One region of the Bacillus haynesii genome, then DNA from elsewhere that is predicted to be linked to it. Evidence: predicted binding sites of a transcription regulator. Region 1 holds the regulator's gene; each other region holds the start of a gene.

Region 1 (3,279 bases):
CTTCAATATAGGTGACTGCCACATCTATACCCGTCACATCGACAATTTAAACATTCAGATGAAACGCGAGCAGTATGAAGCGCCTAAGCTGTGGATCAACCCGGACATCAAAAACTTTTATGACTTTACAATCGATGATTTTAAATTAATTGACTATAAGCACGGCGACAAGCTGACATTTGAAGTTGCCGTATGAACAGGCGGATTTGCCGCCTGTTTTTTTGTTGGGGGAATGAATCATTTTCTGAAAATACGTTGCGTATCCGGCTGCCGCATGTATACTGACGGCAGCCGTGTTGACGTTTAGAGCGGATGCCAAAAGTACGTGCAGTTTAAAAAAGCTCGAAATCGAGCTTTTTCAAGGTTATGACGGAGCAGAAATGCAAACACCGGAGAGATTTTCGTCTAAACGTTCATTTACACAATCTAAACGTCTTTTTCACAAAGAACCCGAAAAGCAAAAACAATTCTCTCTTAATCTGTTAATGAAACCAGCATATACAAGGGGAGGTTGTTTTTGTCATGATCAAAAAATGGGCGGTTCATCTGCTGTTTTCCGCATTGGTACTGCTTGGGCTTTCGGGAGGCGCCGCATATTCTCCTCAGCAAGCCGAAGGTGCTGCAAGGTATGATGACATATTGTATTTTCCGGCATCGCGCTATCCAGAAACCGGCGCTCATATAAGCGATGCAATCAAAGCGGGGCATTCAGATGTCTGCACGATTGAAAGATCGGGAGCGGATAAGCGCCGCCAGGAATCATTGAAGGGGATTCCGACTAAGCCGGGCTTTGACCGTGATGAATGGCCGATGGCCATGTGTGAAGAAGGTGGCAAAGGAGCGTCGGTCAGATATGTAAGCTCATCGGATAACCGCGGAGCCGGCTCCTGGGTCGGGAACAGGCTGAGCGGTTACGCCGACGGGACCAGAATTTTGTTTATCGTTCAATAACAGGCAAACAACAAAAATATTTCCTTAGGGAAACATTTTTTGTTGACGTAAAAACCTTTATGGGGGATAATGGTAATGTAAGCATATTATCAATCCCTCTGTTTCAGGTTCGCATCCTTCATTGCCAAATGGATGTGAGCCTGTTTTTTCGTGAAAAAAAACCGCCGGTCGGCGGTTTTGCTGATGAGTCCGATTTTTAATGAACGGTGCGGAAAACGCCGATGACTTTTCCGAGAATCGTCACATTCTGAAGGATGATCGGCTCCATCGTCGGGTTTTCCGGCTGAAGGCGGATATGGGTTTCTTCTTTGTAAAACCGCTTAACAGTCGCTTCGTCGTCTTCGGTCATCGCAACGACGATATCTCCGTTGTTTGCGGTGTTCTGCTGCTTGACGATCACATAATCTTGATCAAGAATTCCGGCATCGATCATGCTTTCTCCCATGATCTCCAGCATGAAGACGTGCTCATCCGGCGGCACCAGGCGGTCGGGAAGCGGAAAGTATTCCTCAATGTTTTCGACTGCGGTAATCGGTGTACCGGCCGTCACCTTTCCGATGACCGGAACATTGACAACCTGGTTTTTCGGAATGTGAATTTCTTCCTCTGTATCGAGAATTTCGATCGCTCTCGGCTTCGTCGGATCCCTTCTGATCAATCCCTTCGTTTCAAGCCTTGCCAAGTGGCCGTGTACCGTCGAACTTGACGCCAGGCCGACCGCTTCTCCGATCTCCCTGACGGAAGGCGGATAGCCTTTGCGCTTCACTTCTTCTTTAATGAAACGCAAAATATCAAGTTGTCTTTTTGATAGCTTCGTCATTTTTTGCACCTCAAAACGTCGATTTTAGCTAGATTATAGCATGTTTTTCCTTTGAGTACAAACATAGGTTCGAAAAAAACAATTGACAGAAACATTTGTTCGTATGTATACTGAAATCATAAAACCGAACAAACATTCTGGGGTGATGGATATGAAAAGTGAATCATTGATTTTTGTCAGTCTGTTTACTGCTGTGATCAGCTGCTGTATTCTGTTTGTGTCTTTTGCCGGTAAAATCGAAGAAAGAAAGCAATATGTTAAAATAGAAGTGCAAGATGGCGATACATTGTGGGAGCTGGCCGACCGGATCAAAGGCGGAAAACCCGCAGACAAACAAAAATTCATTGAGTGGGTCGCCGATAAAAACAATCTGCCGACCTCTGTCATTAAGCCAGGTGATGTCTTGATCCTGCCGTTAGCCAAACAGCACTCCGATCAATATCAGCTTGCAGTTGTAGAATAAAAGATTGAGGGGATTTCCATGAATGCGATTATTTACACCAGGGTAAGCACTGCGAAGGAGCAGCAGGAAACCTCATTAAAGCGGCAGGAAGAAGAGCTTCAGTCGCTTGCCGCCGAACACGGGATGAACGTCGTGAACGTCATTTCCGAGCAGGCGAGCGGATATGAAATGGACCGCGACGGCGTCTTCGATCTGCTCGAGGAAATCAAAACATCAGATATTGACGCGGTTTTAATACAGGATGATACGCGGCTTGGCAGAGGGAATGCCAAAATTGCCCTTCTTCACTGTTTATATAAAGAAGGCGTTCAAATCTACACGCTGGCTCACCGCGGAAAGCTTGAGCTTTCCGAAGCGGACTCGATGGTTTTGGAGATTGTCGGCATTGTTGAGGAATACCAGCGGAAAATACATAACTTGAAGATTAAACGGGGAATGAAGAAGGCGGTCGAAAACGGCTACCGCCCGGAGAGGAACCTGAAACACCGCAATGAAGGCGGCGGGAGAGAGCGAATCGAAGCGCCTCTTTCAGAAATCGTCAGACTCAGGGAGAACAAGCTGACGTTTGCGGAGATTGCAGCCGTGTTGAGAGGGTTCGGATACAGCATTTCAAAAGCAACCGTTCACCGCCGCTACCAGGAGTATAAGGACGGCCTTGCAGACTAATCTGTTGTCAAACGAAAGCTGATTTAGTAGTATGATGGATATATACCGAATCAAAGGAGTATTTTATGATTTCTAAAGAAAAAATAGCCAGAATTAACGAGCTTGCCAAAAAAGCAAAGAGCGGATCTTTAACAGACGAAGAAAAAGCTGAACAGCAGAAGCTTCGCCAGGAATACCTTCAAGGCGTCCGCGCGTCTATGAAAAACACGTTGAAAACTGTGACGATTGTTGACCCTGAAGGTAATGATGTGACTCCTGAAAAGCTCAAACAGGAAAAAAGAAACCGCCGATTGCATTAATTTTAGGGAATACGTCGATATCGTATTCCCTTTTTGTATATACTACAATTTAAAATGAAGGCAAAGATTCGTCATTTTTC
Region 2 (3,279 bases), 530 kb from region 1:
CGCATCAAAGTTGAGCTTGCTGCGCCTTGAGGCGGGCGTCAGCCGGAAGGCCGGCCTTTGAGTGAGCCGGCCTGTTTTCAATTAATGCTGCATCGTTTTTTTCGAACTTAATTTGACTTTTGCCTCATCTATTTTGAGTTTCCGGAAGGCTGCTACCAAGAAAGGAACGCCGCAAATGGTGACAGCAGACAGAATTGCAAAAGTGAAAAACGGTTTTTCCGCTCCAAAGGCGTCCAGCAGCATTCCCCCCGCCCAAGGACCGACCACGCTTCCCAGCTGGGTGAAGCCCATAGCCCCGAAGTAAGTGCCTTTCAACTCAGGCCGGGCAATCCGGTCGACCAGTAAATCCATCATCGAAAAGAGAAGCACTTCCCCGATCGTAAACACGATAATGATCAAGACGATAGACCATAGATCATGGAAAAACGAGAGGCTGAACAGGCTTCCGCTAATCAGCACATTTCCTGCAATCAGCGATAAAATCGGTGAAAACCGTTTGGCGATATGTACGATCGGGTACTGTACGGCAAGCACGGCCAAGGCATTCAGCGTCAGCATCATGCCGAACACTTTCGTCCCGTCTTCGATGAAAGGGCTGGCCGCCATGTATTGTGCAAGCGTCGATGTGAAGTGGGAATAACCGAACAAACAAAGAATCGAACCGATTAGCGTAATCGTAAATACCCGGTCTGCTTTTGTCACCTCCAGCGCGTCCCGCACTTTTATACGCTTATTACGCTCAGTTGCCGGTACGGTATGGTGTTTAAATTGAATGACCAGCACCGCCGCATAAATAAAATAAATGAACGCTGCAATGAAAAACGGCAGCGTCGTTTTGGAAGATCCGAGATACAGGCCTAAAAGCGGACCGAAGACGACGCCGAGGTTGATCGCAGTATAGCGGAGATTAAAGACGAAAAGGCGCGTTTCGGGTTTGGATACGTCTGAAAGCAGCGCTCTTGAAGTCGGTTCAAACAAAGCGCGGCATAATCCGTTTAAGGCATTCATGACAAAGAATGTCCAGACATGATCGGCGAGTGCAAAACCGGCGAACACGAACGTCCAGCCGAAAATCGAAACGAGCATGATGGTTTTCCGGCCGAACCGGTCTGATAAGTACCCGCCGTAAAAGCTTGCCGCAATTCCGATCAGAGAGCTCGCTGCAATGACGGCGCCGGCAAAGCCGGAAGAGGCGCCTTTCACTTGTGTCAAATAAATTGCTAAAAAAGGGATGCTCATGGCTGTGCCCATACGTCCAAAAATGGTTCCGACAATAATGGTCCAGCTGAGCGGGTGGATGTTCTGCCATTTTTGTTTCATGATAAACTCTCCGTTACGTTTTTATTTGTTATCATACATGAAACAGATGGCGGTGAATAGAGGAATTTCTAAATGCTGGGTGATAAAAGGCTTCCCGTATAAAGGAAGCCGAAAGGAAAAATCGATTTATGATGAGAACAAGCCTTGATTTGTGACATAATCATAGATGACATCCTCGATATGGGCATGCAGCCCTTCATTCGGTTCCTCGATCCGCCTTTCCTGCAAAGCCAGCTTCAGGATTTCTTTTTCACCGGGGCTGAGCGGATCGGTTGCAACATTGCGTCCGTACTGCTTCAGCGCCTGTCCGAGCATTTTTTCAATCAGTTTCTCATCCATTTGTTTTCTCCTTTAGGAGCGCTTTTTCTTTTATCTTACTAAGAAAAACAGATGTTCTCAAGGGAGCTTTCAATTTGAACCATCAAAACTGAATGCGGCAACATTCCGAACTGGAATGATCAACCATGTCATCTTCTTTCCAAAGAAGGTGTTTTTTATTGCTTTCATCCAGGATTTTCTTTGGATAAAATTACGCCTGGAAATCGAACGTATATTCGGAGTATAGTATTCATACACTAATTGTGCGAACATCAGTTCTTGCTGGAGGGAGAGATATGGATTACAGTCAATATCCGTCGCGTTCGGTTTTGTGCGTTGATATGCGGAGCTTTTATGCAAGCTGTGCCGCAGTCCTGCTCGGACTTGATCCGATGACTTGCTTCTTGGCGGTTGTCGGAAACACGGAGCGGCAGGGGAGCATCGTTCTTGCTGCTTCTCCGGCTCTGAAAAGAGAGTTCGGCGTTCAAACGGGAACAAGGCTTTATCAGCTGCCGGATGATCCGCGCATCAAGCTGGTCAATCCGAAGATGGGGCTGTTTGTCCGTGTTTCTACTGAGCTCACCCGGCTGTTCTGCCGCTATGTGCCGCCTGATGCCATTCATACGTACAGCGTGGATGAAAGCTTTATTCAGGTGGACGGTGTTGAGAGCATGTGGGGAGACGCCCGAACGATTGCGATGAAAATTCAAGATGATATGGAAAGGGAGTTTGGCCTTCCCTGTGCTGTCGGAATCGGACCGAATCTGCTGATGGCAAAGCTGTGCCTTGACCTTGAAGCGAAAAAATCAGCAGACGGGGTGGCCGTCTGGGGCTACGAAGACGTGAAAACGAAGCTGTGGCCGCTGTCTCCGCTGCGCCGCATGTGGGGAATCGGCTCAAGGCTGGAAAAGACGTTAAACCGGATGGGGATTTTTACAGTCGGCCAGCTGGCACACTATGATCTCAGGCGGCTCGAGAAAACATTCGGGGTGATGGGAAACCAGCTCTATTATCACGCCTGGGGCATCGATCTTTCCGCGATCGGAGCGCCGATCATGGAGGGGCAGGTCAGCTATGGAAAAAGCCAGATTCTGCTTCGCGATTATCCGAATCCGGATGAAGTCAAGCATGTCATTCTTGAAATGTGTGAGGAAGTGGCCAAAAGGGCGCGCGCCCACCGCCAGGCAGGCCGGACCGTCAGTCTTGGCGTCGAATACAGCCGCGATGAGCTTGGCGGCGGATTTTACCGTTCAAAAACAATGGAAAGCCCTTCAAATATCACGCTTGATCTCTACCACACATGTCTGGCACTGTTCGAGCGGTTTTATGCCGGCAAAACGGTTCGAAAAATTTCCGTGTCTTTGTCCAATATTCAAGATGACACCAATATGCAGCTTGATCTTTTTCGCCCCGATCAGGAAAAGAAGCGGCAGCTCGGGTATGTGATGGACGGCATCAGAGAACGGTACGGCTCAACAGCGCTTTTGCGGGCCGTTTCCTATACAAACGCCGGGACGGCCCGGCTGCGGTCAAAATTGGTCGGAGGCCATCAGGCATAGAAAGGAGAATCATTTATGCTTCGCGACAGAGGCAGTATCAAATGGGTTTCGATGATGCTGCCTGAGCACGTGGAATTGCTCA
Region 3 (3,279 bases), 940 kb from region 1:
AGCCTGGACGCATCCCGCTCTTTTAAAGGAACCTGTGCGATGAGGCGTTCAGGCAAGTCAAAATCGAATAATTCTACTTTCATCTTTTTTCACCTTACTCTATCTATAGACTTGAATTTCGCATCATTTCATTCGTCCGAAAAACGAAAACACCACGGACAGAATGATGCTGATGACAATGCATGTAACAACCGGAAAGAAAAACGTCACGTTTCCCTTTTTCACAAAAATATCGCCGGGAAGCCTGCCGATGACTTGCATGAATAAACCGATGCCAAAAATGACGGCGCCCAGCACCATTAAAATCTTTGGAAATTCAGTCATGGTTCGGAACCTCCATTTTAAAGTGGCTGTAAACATCAGGGGTTACGATGCGTCCCCGCGGCGTTCTTTGAATAAAACCGATTTGAAGAAGATACGGCTCATACACATCCTCAATCGTGTGAGATTCCTCACCGATGGTAGCCGAAATTGTATCGATGCCGACGGGACCGCCGCCAAATTTTTCGATCATGCCCAGCAAAAGCTTGCGGTCGATATGGTCAAGCCCGAGTTTATCAACCTGGAGGCGTTCAAGCGCATCAACCGCCACTTCCTCCGTGATGGAGCTGTTTCCAAGCACTTGGGCAAAATCCCGGACCCTCCTCAAAAGCCTGTTGGCAATCCGCGGCGTCCCTCGTGACCGTCTCGCGATTTCGAGAGCCGAGAGCGAATCGATGTCGACTTCAAACAGCTCTGCCGTTCTGATCACGATTTCCGAAAGCTCGTCACGCGTGTAATACTCAAGCCTCGACAGAACGCCGAACCTGTCCCTGAGAGGCGCGGTTAACAGCCCGACCCTTGTGGTCGCGCCGACAAGGGTAAAAGGAGGAAGATCGAGCCTCACAGAACGTGCCGACGGTCCTTTGCCGATCACGATATCAAGGCAGAAATCTTCCATCGCAGGGTACAGCACCTCTTCGATCGAACGGTGCAGGCGGTGGATCTCGTCAATAAATAAAACGTCACCTGGCTCCAGAGCCGTTAATATCGCCGCCAAATCGCCGGGGCGCTCGATTGCCGGACCTGACGTCGTTCTGAGATTGACTCCCATTTCGTTGGCGATGATCGCGGCGAGCGTCGTTTTTCCCAATCCCGGCGGCCCGTACAATAAGACATGATCAAGGGTTTCCTCCCGCATTTTCGCAGCTTCGATGAAAACCTTGAGGTTATCTTTCACTTTTTCCTGGCCGATATACTGCGCCAGTCTTTGCGGACGCAGACTTTGCTCAATCGCTGATTCATGGTTGTCTAGTTCACTTGATACAAGCCGCTCATCCATGATATCACCTTACTTTAACAATTTTTGCAATGCTTTTTTAACGTATTGATCCGTCGAAAGCGCCTCTTCCTTTTTCAAATGAGGCTGGACTTTTTTAATTTCCCGGTCGGAATAGCCGAGCGCCCTCAATGCTTCAAGCGCCTCCTCAAGAGCCGTTTCCGCTTCATGAATTTGCTCCCGCTCTTCATGGTTAAACAGATCGGCCGCGATGTCAGGAACAGCATCTGCAAGCTTCCCTTTCAGATCAAGGATGATCTGCCTTGCCGTTTTTTTGCCTACGCCGGGGAATTTGACGAGAAATGCTTCGTCCTCATTCTCGATCGCTTCAATCACCGCTCCCGGATCGCCGGAGGCGAGGATCGCAAGCGCTCCTTTTGGGCCGATTCCCGTAACATTCAGCATTTTCGTAAACAGCATCTTTTCTTCCCTTGTTGAAAAGCCGTACAGCGCATTTGTGTCTTCTCTTACATAATGGTATGTATAGATTGTTTCTTTGCTGTTTTTCTTATAAATAAACGGATTTGGCGTAAAGATCTGATAGCCGATCCCGCCGTTTTCAATGACAATATATTGGGGCGATACATAATCAATCGTCCCTTTTACGAATTCGATCAACGTTCATTCACCTCTTTGACTGCTCTTCATTGTAACACAAAACAGGCAAAGCTAGAATGAAAAAGTTAACATATGTTCGCTAAAAAAGGGTTCTGTTTGCAGCTGAAAAAAGACATAACAGCGTCATGTCTTCATATCTTTTACATGATGTTGGCTTCCGGATGATTTTACGGCTTCAATGACATGTTCAAATTCCTTTTTCGTGCGGTATGGTATCCCTTTGCGCAAATCATCCGCCATCCGACTTTCCAGGCGCTTTATATCAATCTGAAAAAACGATTGAATCGGTTCTGATAATATGCCAGGGCGGCCGTGAAAAGTCGAAATTACGCCGTCTTCCGTCACTCCGATATAACCGTTTGTTTTGCTGAGGGGAGAAATGTCGTCCACCTGTTTGCGAAACAGAATAAACCCCTTTTTCTGATCGATAAGCTGCCACCCTTTATAGGCAGCTTTAAAGTCTTCCAGTGTACGAGCGGCCTCTACTTTATTTTCGATTCCAACGTCTCCATCCAGATAAACCTTTTCAAGCTGGATTTGAACTTTAGCCGGCTTTTCGGCCAAGGCCTCCAGGTGAAAGCTGAGCGCGGCCAGCAGACTTCCAATAAGCAATAAACCGATTTTGAACTTGCTTCGGCTGTTCATCAATATCACCTTCTTTTTTGCCTTAACGATCATATCTATAGTTTGACCAACGCTTTTAAAAATTAATCTAAAAAAGCAAGCGATCTCTTTTTAGATGACAACCGGTTTACGAATGTTACATTTTCAAACCAATATGAAGAACTCAAAAGCATTTAAGGTGCAAAACCGCCCGTTCTCATGTATAAACAACATTATAGAGAGTTTTTCGTTTGAAACCAGCCCTTAAAAAGAAGGTGAGCTCAGCGTGAAAAAGGCGCAAACCTATGCAGAAGCCGTAAAGTATGATACGAAAAAAAAGTTCAACAAACTTGTCCAAAAACCCGATGACCTGGAGTTGATCGGGAAAGGCAGGAGCGCATACGTTTTTAAGCTGACTGAAGAGGGCAGGGAAATGGCTCTTAAAGTCTTTTTTCCCGAATTTAAGAACATTGCCGCAAGGGAAGCTGAGATTTACAAAAAGCTTTCTGATTCGAATTATTATCCTGATATATATGAAACAGGGCCATCATATATATTAATGGAGTATATTAAAGGATACACTTTTTATGAGTGTTTAAACAAAGGCATTCCGATCGATGATGACATGATCTGCGAGGTCGACCGCGCATTGAACGATGCGAGGCGGAAAGGGTTGAATCCATCCGATATCCACCTCCGAAACCTGATATTGACGCCGTCTGGAACAATCAAAGTCATCG

Evidence for each region. Region 1 encodes LexA, which represses DNA repair genes until DNA is damaged. Its sites were predicted from a motif close to CGAACATATGTTCG; they were not measured.
Region 2: the regulator LexA is predicted to act here: its motif matches at 1,864-1,877, upstream of H2R00_RS02800 (Y-family DNA polymerase).
Region 3: the regulator LexA is predicted to act here: its motif matches at 2,002-2,015, upstream of ruvA (Holliday junction branch migration protein RuvA).

What each region holds. Positions count from the first base shown of each region.
Region 1 is NZ_CP059494.1:1,105,191-1,108,469, reverse strand. Features, by position in the region: gene H2R00_RS05375 (thymidylate synthase) at 1-196, shown strand, start outside; gene H2R00_RS05370 (NucA/NucB deoxyribonuclease domain-containing protein) at 523-951, shown strand; gene lexA (transcriptional repressor LexA) at 1,148-1,771, opposite strand; gene yneA (cell division suppressor protein YneA) at 1,923-2,234, shown strand; gene H2R00_RS05355 (YneB family resolvase-like protein) at 2,253-2,900, shown strand; gene H2R00_RS05350 (DUF896 domain-containing protein) at 2,966-3,199, shown strand.
Region 2 is NZ_CP059494.1:575,480-578,758, forward strand. Features, by position in the region: gene H2R00_RS02785 (VOC family protein) at 1-30, shown strand, start outside; gene H2R00_RS02790 (MDR family MFS transporter) at 82-1,320, opposite strand; gene H2R00_RS02795 (YqzH family protein) at 1,447-1,659, opposite strand; gene H2R00_RS02800 (Y-family DNA polymerase) at 1,935-3,197, shown strand; gene H2R00_RS02805 (YolD-like family protein) at 3,213-3,279, shown strand, end outside.
Region 3 is NZ_CP059494.1:164,798-168,076, reverse strand. Features, by position in the region: gene queA (tRNA preQ1(34) S-adenosylmethionine ribosyltransferase-isomerase QueA) at 1-83, opposite strand, end outside; gene H2R00_RS00820 (DUF2905 domain-containing protein) at 124-324, opposite strand; gene ruvB (Holliday junction branch migration DNA helicase RuvB) at 317-1,321, opposite strand; gene ruvA (Holliday junction branch migration protein RuvA) at 1,331-1,936, opposite strand; gene H2R00_RS00805 (intercompartmental signaling factor BofC) at 2,060-2,581, opposite strand; gene H2R00_RS00800 (protein kinase family protein) at 2,826-3,279, shown strand, end outside.